Regions from separate parts of the Psychrobacter sp. PSi21 genome, predicted to be linked through region 3. Evidence: predicted binding sites of a transcription regulator. Region 3 holds the regulator's gene; each other region holds the start of a gene.
The links. Region 3 encodes PhoB, which activates phosphate uptake and scavenging genes when phosphate is short. Its sites were predicted from a motif close to TGTCATNAANCTGTCATAA; they were not measured.

Region 1 (3,289 bases), on a different contig from region 3:
ATTACTTCTTTACCAATAAACCAAAGACCAACGATCAGTGCCACACCAAAGGTCAACATCACTGCAGAGGGCACAGCGGCTTGCGACGCAATGGCATTGTTACGAATCACATCCATGATCGCTGCAAACGGGCCAACGGCGTTGGCAATATCGTTTGAACCATGACTGAAGGCGAACGCTGATGCGGTAAAGACCTGCATCCAGCTGAACATAATAAAGGTGGCTTTGCTCAAATCTTCTTTATGCTTGCCGCGAATACTCTTAGTGTAGATAAAGGTCGCCAGCCAGATCAGCGCGCCAACCATGCCCATGAATAAGAAGCCATGCAAGTTGGTCAGGTTGCTGTTGACGTTTTTCAAACCTTTGAACACAACCAGCGCGGTCATGACTACCCCGCCCATAGCGGCAATCAGCGGCACCCATTTTTTCAACGCTTTTAGCGTGTCTAAGTCATTACGCTCGCGCTCGATATCATACAGATTTTGATAGTAATCCGTTTCCAAATCTTCACGCGTACAGTCGTCGTCTTTGTAAATTTCTTGGTCGCGTAGCATTGCTGACGTATATGACAACTGCAAAGATTCTGAAAGCTGATCAAAAAACTCTTTGTGATTTTTCTTGAGCGCTTTTTTGGCGGCTTTAAAATCTTCAATACGGGCTTCGGCCATATCATTATAATCAATGATGTTTTTCTTAATTTGACCGTATAAAAGGTAGGCTAACACGCCGCCAAGCACAGGAGAGAGCACCCAAGAGATGGCAATCTGGCCTACCGTACTCCAGTCAACTGTGGACAATGCTGAACCGCTACCGCCCAAGTCATAGCCTAGAATAATAGAGCTACCAATCACACCACCGATGATCGAATGCGTGGTCGATACGGGCAAGCCTTTACGCGTGGCAAACAGCAACCAAAACGCCGCTGCAATCAAAGCTGACAGCATGACGTAAATAAACTGGTTTGGCGTGACTGACATACCATCCAAATCTACGATACCTTTACGAATGGTATCGGTTACCTCGCCACCTGCCAAGACGGCACCTGAGACTTCAAATATCGCGGCCACACCAAGCGCTTGCGGAATGGTCAACGTACCTGCACCCACTGATGTGCCAAACGAGTTGGCAACGTCATTACCACCGATGTTAAAGGCCATAAACACACCAAATGCGGTGGCTATGAGAAATAACATACTCTGCTGATGCATGGTGTAGTCAAGACCCCACCATAAAAAGTAACCAGTCATTGCTATCAGAAGGATGGCAAAAAATAGATTAATTCTCATAGAGCCGACTTGTTTGGTAGGCTCTGTAGAACTGCTGCTAATACCCATAGGTTGATACGCCCTGCGTAAGCTTATTGAAGAATAATGCGATTGATAACGCGGCCAATGGCTGCTGCATGGACACATGAGCAAAGACACATTGGCCGTTGGTACAATGTTGCAATATCAGGCAGTCTTGGCAAATGGCCGCTTTTTATCCAGCACACAGGCCACTGCCTCTGAGGCAACTGTCATAACGGCCGCCAATATAACACTAAGCCGCAAGTAAAATGATTAAATCTATCGATTTCATTTTCTTGCGGCTTAACTGCCCACAGTATATCCGAGCGATTTTAAAAGTCGATTATCAGCCAAATATGCTAATAATCATAGTGTCAATAATGGCTGGAGAGCTGGTGGTAACTGCGCTCTAGCGGATTTACACTTCCAAACCTGCTCATGTTGGCTGCCTATTATATTAAAAATTAACAAAAAATGCATGATCAAGCGGTCATACTTACAAATTTGTCCTCGTATCCAGCTGTTTCTTTTGCCCTTTTTATTGAGTAGTGGTAGATATTAACGGCTTATTGTCAAAAAAAATGTCCAAATTGGGATATTTGGCTCACTTTGATACTATTTGAACAACAACTGTATACCAATCATGCGGTGGCAAACACGCCATCATCACCGCCGCATATTGACAAATATTATTGCGCTCATGCGTCATCACATGATGCGTTGATCAGACTCAAAGACTTTCTAATTGCTCAATAGCATGATCAAGCACTTGCAAACGCGCCGTGCGCTTGTCGTTGGTGGCAATCACGCACCACGGCGCAGCAGTGGTGTTGGTATGTGCCAGCATGTCTGCAGCCGCTTGGACATAATCCGACCATTTGTCACGGTTGCGCCAATCATCATCAGTCAGTTTAAACTGCTTATGCGGCGTATCACGGCGATCTTCAAAACGGTCGAGCTGCTCATCTTTATCAATCGCTAGCCAATATTTGATGACTATCGTGCCAGCAGACACCAAATCTGCTTCAAAACGGTTGATCTCTGCATAAGCGCGTTGCCACTGTGCCTCAATGGCAAAGCCCTCCACCCGCTCGACCAATACCCTGCCATACCAAGTACGATCAAAAATCGCAATACGGCTGATCCGATCTGTCTTTTCATTAGGTAGTCGTGTCCAAAAGCGCCACAGATAAGGGTGCTGAAGCTCATAGCGCATCGGCGCACCGATATTGTAGATTTGGTATTCACGCGGATCTAATGGCGCAACCAGCCTTTTGATCGCCCCGCCCTTGCCAGCTGCGTCCATCCCCTCTAAGGCAAATACCACATGACGACCGCCGCGTGCCCGTAATAGTGCTGCCAGCTTGGTTTGTTTGTCTGCCAGCTCGTCTTGATACTCAGATTTGTCCAAGTCAGGGTCATCGATGTCAGTCAACACATCAGGAATATCGACGGGCGTGAACGTCGCATCGCCATGTGCGCTTGGTAAGTGGTCACAATCGACCACGGTAGCGGTGCTTAAGGGCGGTATATCAGCATCAAGATTGCCATCGCTCGTGTCACTGGCAGGTTCATCAGTTGGCACGCGGCTACTGACTAACGCCGACTGCATGGCTTGCAAGACTTCGTGACAAAATTGATTGGTGGCTTGCGCTTTGTCCGCGCCATCGATGATGACCCAATCGCCTTGTTGACGAATGATACTGGCAGCCACTTGATTAAACTGGGTTAAGGTATCCTTATCACGCCAGTCGATTTGATAGAGATATTCTGGATCGGCTTCTTTATCCGTGATCCGCTCTTGCAGCGTATCATCATCGACGTGAAACCAGCACTTTAATAGCTTGGTTTGATTGGTCGCAAGATCATGCTCAAAGGATTGTAACTCACGTAGCTGCTGTTTGAGATATTGCTGCCATTGACTGACCCTATCCTCTGAGGTGGTGATTTTTTTGGCCTTGCGCTTGCCTTTTTTGGCTGCGCTCTTCTTCGTGCTTTTTTGG
Region 2 (3,289 bases), on a different contig from region 3:
TACAGCGATGACAATGGCCATAATGGAGGTGACGACCGTACCGTAAATTGGTGCCAGCGCCCCGTACTCACCCGCCACTGGGTCCCAATTATTGCTGGTATAAAAGTCAAAACCAAACGCCTGCATACTTGGCCATGCACCAACGATCAGTGACAGCAAAATCGCGCCTAAGCTGAGCAACACAAAAATTGCGGCTGCCTTGGTCGTATTTACAAACACCGCATCCCAGCGTTTTTGTTTGGACAGTTGTGTTTGTAGGTCAAGCTCTGCCATATCTACCTCAATAATTGCGTTGATAAGCACCGTTTAATACAAACGATTTTGATAAAAACGACTAAACGACGCTTGCAGCTTGCCCGTTAGCAAAACCACAAACGTCGGTCACACCAGCTGATTATTGTGGGGTATAGACTGGATTGCCGTCTTTATCCACCACTTGCTTCCAGCTGTCTTTGAACAAAGCAACTGCTTTATCAGAGAATGGTACATAGTCAAGATCGGTCGCTGCCGCGTCGCCTTGATCATACGCCCAGTTAAAGAAGTTCAGCACGCCAGCCACTTGTTTTGGATCTTGTGGTTGCTTGTGTACCAAAATAAAGGTTGCAGCAGCGATCGGCCATGCTTGATCGGTTTCTGAGTTGGTAATGACTTTATAAAAGCCTTTTTGCTGTGACCAATCAATATCACCTGCCGCGGCGAAGCTGTCGATAGATGGCTGTACGATGTTGCCTGCGGCATTTTGTAGCGCCACATGTGACATATTGTTTTGTTTGGCATACGCGTATTCGACATAGCCAATAGAGTTTTGCATACGGTTGACATAGCTGGCCACGCCTTCGTTGCCTTTACCTGCCGCGCCGCGATCTGAGGTTGGCCATTTGACCGTTTTGTCAACGCCGACATCGCTTTGCCATTCTGGTGATACTTTGGCTAAATAATCGGTGAAGTTAAAGGTCGTACCTGAACCATCTGAGCGGAATACGGTGGTGATTGGGCTGTCTGGTAGTGTCAAATCAGGGTTCATTGCCGCGATAGCAGGGTCATTCCATTTGCTGATGTTGCCCAAATAGATATCGGCCAATACTTTACCGTCCAGTTTTAACGCGCCAGGCTCAATACCTTCAATGTTCACCACGGGTACCACGCCGCCGATAACCGTTGGGAATTGGATAAGGCCTTCAGCATTTAGCTCTTCTGGCGTCATTGGCGCATCAGAGGCACCAAAGTCAACCGTACCTGCGGTGATTTGCTTGATACCACCTGATGAACCGATTGACTGATAGTTCACCTGACCGCTGGTCGCTGCATTGTAGTCAGCTGACCACTTAGCATAGATAGGCTGCGGGAAAGAAGCGCCAGCGCCTGTAATGCTCATTGAGACTTTGTCGCTGTCTACAGCAGCGGCGGTTGTGGCGGTGCTTTCAGTGCTATTTGCGGTGGCAGTTGCTGCGCTACTATCCGTCGCGGGCTCTGCTGTATCGGTTGATTTATTACATGCCGTGAGCATTAATGCACCACTGACGGCCACTGCTAATAACGAATAACGCATGTAAAACTCCTAAAGTTTAACAACTGCACAAAAAATGTATTGCCTGTGATATGCGATGTATTTTGCCAAGCTTTGATGACAGTTTGATGACAGCGAGTGACACAGCATCGTTATTAAAAACATTTTTAAAATCAAAATCTTAAATAGCATGCACCGTTCTGATTACGCGCATCCTGACCAAAAAAGGACATCTATTGATATTTTTTATAATCGCTTAAAGCGTCGCGCTTGATGTGGCAAAACACGCGGCAGGGTCATCACAACTGGCCGTCAAATAAGATTGGCGGCAGTGATAGAAGTTTGTTAGTATGAAGATGATTCACAACACTGACAGACTCGGGGTGCGGTGTAGCACAGCTGATCTGCTAGCAATAGCAGCACAGTCAATACTACATTCGCTGAGATTTCACCCGCCGAACCTGATGCGGTTAGTACCGACGCAGGGAAGTCTTAAGCACTTTGTTATTGATGACAACGGATGCGTAGAAATACCTTTTTATCATCATTATTGTCTTGATATGCGTGATGCATGACGAGATAAGAAAAGAGAATAAAAAGCGGCGTCCCCTATGTTATGACCACCAGCCGCGACGATATTTTTTAGTCGCTGTTAGGTACTCATCATATAAATTTGTCTGAATGATGAATGCCTACCCCCGCAGATACTGGCGGTGTTGCCTTACCACAAGACCAACACGCTAGGACATCATATGAGCACGTCAAACGCGATCAATACTGCTACCACCCATATCCCAGCTGAGCCAACAGACAGCAAAACAGACAAAAAAGCCGATGCACTAAAAACGCCTGCCCACCGCGCTGCCAGTGATGCGCGCTTTGAAGAAGACGCACGCGATTTGCACCGCATCCTACCCGCCTCAAAGAAAGTCTATATCGAAGGCTCAAGACCTGATATCCAAGTACCCATGCGCGAAATCAGCCTGTCTGATACCCCCGTTGGTGGTACAGGCGATAAAGATGGCGAGCACAACCCGCCGTTTTATGTTTATGACACCTCAGGCGTCTATACCGATCCCAATGTCGAGATTGATCTGACTCGCGGTCTACCCAAACTGCGTGAAAACTGGATCGCTGAGCGCGGCGACACCGAGCAGCTAAGCGGTCTATCCAGCTCATACGGGCAAGCACGCGCCCGCGATATCACTACTGCCAACCTTAGATTTGCCCACATCGACAAACCACGCCGTGCCAAAGCAGGACAGAATGTCACACAGATGCATTACGCGCGCCGCGGCATCATCACCCCTGAGATGGAATATATCGCCATTCGTGAGACGCAAAAACAGCATGAGCTGACCGATATGCGCCAACACGATGGCGAGAGCTTTGGGGCCAACACGCCTACGACCATCACCCCTGAGTTTGTCCGTGATGAAGTGGCGGCTGGACGCGCCATCATCCCCAATAATATCAACCACCCTGAGTCTGAGCCGATGATCATCGGTCGTAACTTCTTGGTAAAAATCAACGCCAATATCGGTAACTCGGCATTAGGCTCTTCTATTGATGAAGAAGTGTCCAAAATGACGTGGGCGACGCGTTGGGGCGGCGATACCATTATGGATTTGTCCACGGGCAACCATATTCATGAAACCCGTGAATGGTTAATCCGCAACTCACCTGTGCCCATCGGTACCGTGCCGATTTATCAAGCACTGGAAAAAGTCGATGGCGTCGCTGAGGATCTGACGTGGGAAATCTTTCGCGACACTTTGATTG
Region 3 (3,289 bases):
TCAGCGCCATAAAGATTGTCCTCAGTACCGATATCAAGGGTGATGTTGTGACCGTATTCTTTGTTATAAACGAGCGCGTCATCATACAGCTGGCTCAGCAGCTTATGCATGTCAATTTCAGTCAGCTCAGGCTTTTCTTCATTCTCTAGTCGTGACAACAGCAGCAAGTCATTCACAATGCTGTTCATCCGTGCCGTTTGCTGCGTCATCAGTGCCATGCCACGTTGCCACTGCGGGGCGATGTCTGGCTGGTCTGAAAAGGTTTCTAAATAGCCCATCAATACGGTCAGCGGGGTACGCAGCTCGTGCGAGACATTGGCAACGAAGTCGCGGCGCATTTGCTCTAAGTGCTGCAGGCGCGTCACATCATAGATGATCAGCAGCTTTTCACCACCAAAATGGGTCACTTCGCATTTAAGATAGCGGCCTGGTGTTTTCCATGAGACCAAATGAATACCATTGTTGGGCGCGGCGGTGGTTTGGTAATACTCGCGAAACTCAGGCACGGTAATGAGATTAAAGATACAGTTGCCCTGATCGCTGGACTCTAAAGACAATAGGTTTTCTGCGGCTTGGTTCCACCACTCCAGCCCATCGGTGTCATTTAACAAAATCACCGCGTCTTGTAGCGCCAATAGTGAGCTACGAATTTTTTTGACCAGTCCCATCATTTTTTGTTGGGTGATTTTTTCTTGCTGGCGGTTTTGGTAGAGCTGATGTGCCACCACGCTCAGGCCGCCGAGCATGTCAGGCGGTGAGGTATTGGTGGGTTTTTTGACCCATTCATCAAAGGTATGCAGCGCGTACATGCGCCAAAAAATATACAGCAGTAGCGCAATGATGATACTGATCAGTAGATATGATGTGTATAAACCCAGCGCCACGCCCACAGCCAGCGAAAACAGCAGCCAGCGCAGATCTGCCAGCAATAACGCGTAGCGGTGCGTTTGCTGTTGCTCGTCGTCTTTTGGCGTCATCATCAGTTGCTACTATGCCTCGCTTTCGCTCATATTCGAAAAGCGGTAGCCTGTGCCGCGTACCGTCTGGATCAGACCAGCACAGTCATAAGGCTGAAGCAATTTGCGCAAGCGGCGAATATGGACATCAATGGTGCGATCTTCAATATAGACATTACCGCCCCACACTTGATCGAGCAGCTGAGTGCGGGTATAAGCGCGGTCTGGGTGACTCATAAAAAACGCCAGCAAGCGGTACTCAGTTGGGCCGATATCGATCACTTTACCATCAGCACTGACACGCTGGCTTTTTGGGTCAAGGCTCAGGCGCGATACGGTGATCGGCTTGTCAGCTGAGAGCGCGCTACTGCGGCGCAGTACCGCTTTGATACGTGATACCAGCTCGCGGGTCGAAAAGGGCTTGGTAATATAGTCATCCGCGCCCGCGTCTAAGCCGTGCACTTTGTTGTTTTCCTCACCTTTGGCGGTGAGCATGATGACTGGTATCTCAGAGAGCAAGTCATCTTTTTTGAGCATACGGCAAAAATCGATGCCGCTTTTATCGCCGGGCAGCATCCAATCAAGCAAAATCAAGGCAGGACGATGATCCACCACTTGCTGATGCGCCTCAGAGATATCCGCCGCCTGCAAACAGACAAACCCTGCCATCTCTAGTGTCATCACAATCATCTCGCGAATTGCAGGTTCATCCTCAACGATTAAAATCTGCTCACTTTGCATACGGCTGCCTCATGGTTTGGGTATAAAAAACGATAAATACTCGCCACTATGCGCTTATTAAACGGCCTTTTTATGACGACTTGATGACAATTTGACGGTATCACACTTCTAACAAAAAATTCAGGGGGCCATCATTGGCACTCTCAACCAACATAGTAGCACCAAACTGTCCGCACGCCACCTGTGGGTACTGCGTTTTTGCATAGTCGGTCAGCGCGGCAAACAGCGCACGCGCTTTATCTGGTGCCATAGCCTCTTCAAAGTCAGGACGGCGGCCCTTGTTGGTCTTAGCCATCAAGGTGAACTGCGATACCAATAAAAGCCCGCCACCTGCTTGCTGTACGTTATAATCCAGTAGCCCTTTTTTGGCAGGATCATCATGGTTTTCAAAAATGCGGTAAGTGAGTATTTTGTCAATCAAACGCTTGGCGGCTGCAAGGTCATCATCATGCCCCAAACCAATATAAGCCAATACGCCGTGTTCAATCGCACCAACGACGTGTCCCTCGACCGTGACGCTGGCATGACTGACGCGCTGGATCAATGCTTTCATAAATTATCTCCTTAACAGATTGTGGTGGTACAGGCAGCCAACCCGCGTGATAATATAAACTTATCTGTACGTATTTTGATGCGCCGCCATCGGCGTTTATATTAACCTTTACTTTGGTAGCCTTGTTATGACCTTATTTACCACGATCCAGCAATTTGTACCACAGCAGCAGTTGAGCGAAGTGGCTGGGCGCTTGGCCGCCAGTCGCCATCCCTTAGTCAAACGTGCGTTTATCCGTAGTTTTGCCAAAGCCTATCATGTTAAATTAGATGAATATGAGCGTCAAAGCCTCAATGCGTATGACAGCTTTAATGACTTTTTTACCCGCGAGTTAAAAGACGATGCGCGTATCATCGACCCCACGCCAGATGGTATCGTCAGCCCAGCGGACGGCGTCATCTCTCAAATGGGTCAGATCGAAGATTACAAGCTGCTCCAAGCCAAAGACCGTTACTATGACATCGGCCAGCTACTGGCGGACAGTGATGATGGCAGCTACTTTGCCGATGGCAGCTTTGCTACGGTTTATCTTGCACCCAGCAATTATCACCGCGTCCACATGCCGTTTGCAGGTACGCTAACCAAAACGCGCTATGTGCCCGGCACGCTTTTTTCAGTCAATACCACCACCGCAGCCAACATCCCTGACTTGTTTGCGCGCAATGAGCGCTTGGTGTGTTTGTTTGACACCGCTTATGGCAAAGCGGCCGTGGTGATGGTCGGCGCGATGATCGTCGCTGGGATTGAGACCGTCGCGACGGGCAAGATCAGCCGCAGCCCCGACATCCAAGAAGCCACGCATGACATACTATTGGCACAAGGCGATGAGCTGGGACGCTTTTATTTGGGCTCAACAGCGATTGTGATATTACCAAAAGCCGCTGGGGCCATGTGGCAGGTCGATCTGGCACCAACCACCCCAGTACAAATGGGTCAACTGATGGGTATGACCAACCTCGTGTAACCCTCAAATGGCTCTCAGTAATGCACGCTCATCGGCGGCTGGTATGGCGCGGATTGATCATGATTGATACCGAAA

Region 1: ACFI32_RS10445 (inorganic phosphate transporter) is a predicted target of PhoB. The motif match lies at 1,504-1,522, and genes of this name have one in related genera.
Region 2: pstS (phosphate ABC transporter substrate-binding protein PstS) is a predicted target of PhoB. The motif match lies at 1,623-1,641, and genes of this name have one in related genera.

What each region holds. Positions count from the first base shown of each region.
Region 1 is NZ_JBHNYR010000014.1:10,932-14,220, forward strand. It holds gene ACFI32_RS10445 (inorganic phosphate transporter) at 1-1,334, opposite strand, end outside; gene ACFI32_RS10450 (ATPase) at 2,017-3,289, opposite strand, start outside.
Region 2 is NZ_JBHNYR010000001.1:462,833-466,121, forward strand. It holds gene pstC (phosphate ABC transporter permease subunit PstC) at 1-273, opposite strand, end outside; gene pstS (phosphate ABC transporter substrate-binding protein PstS) at 395-1,549, opposite strand; TPP riboswitch at 1,877-2,012, shown strand; gene thiC (phosphomethylpyrimidine synthase ThiC) at 2,260-3,289, shown strand, end outside.
Region 3 is NZ_JBHNYR010000013.1:67,049-70,337, forward strand. It holds gene phoR (phosphate regulon sensor histidine kinase PhoR) at 1-980, opposite strand, end outside; gene phoB (phosphate regulon transcriptional regulator PhoB) at 990-1,697, opposite strand; gene dtd (D-aminoacyl-tRNA deacylase) at 1,798-2,250, opposite strand; gene asd (archaetidylserine decarboxylase) at 2,378-3,214, shown strand; gene ACFI32_RS10225 (DUF1287 domain-containing protein) at 3,272-3,289, opposite strand, start outside.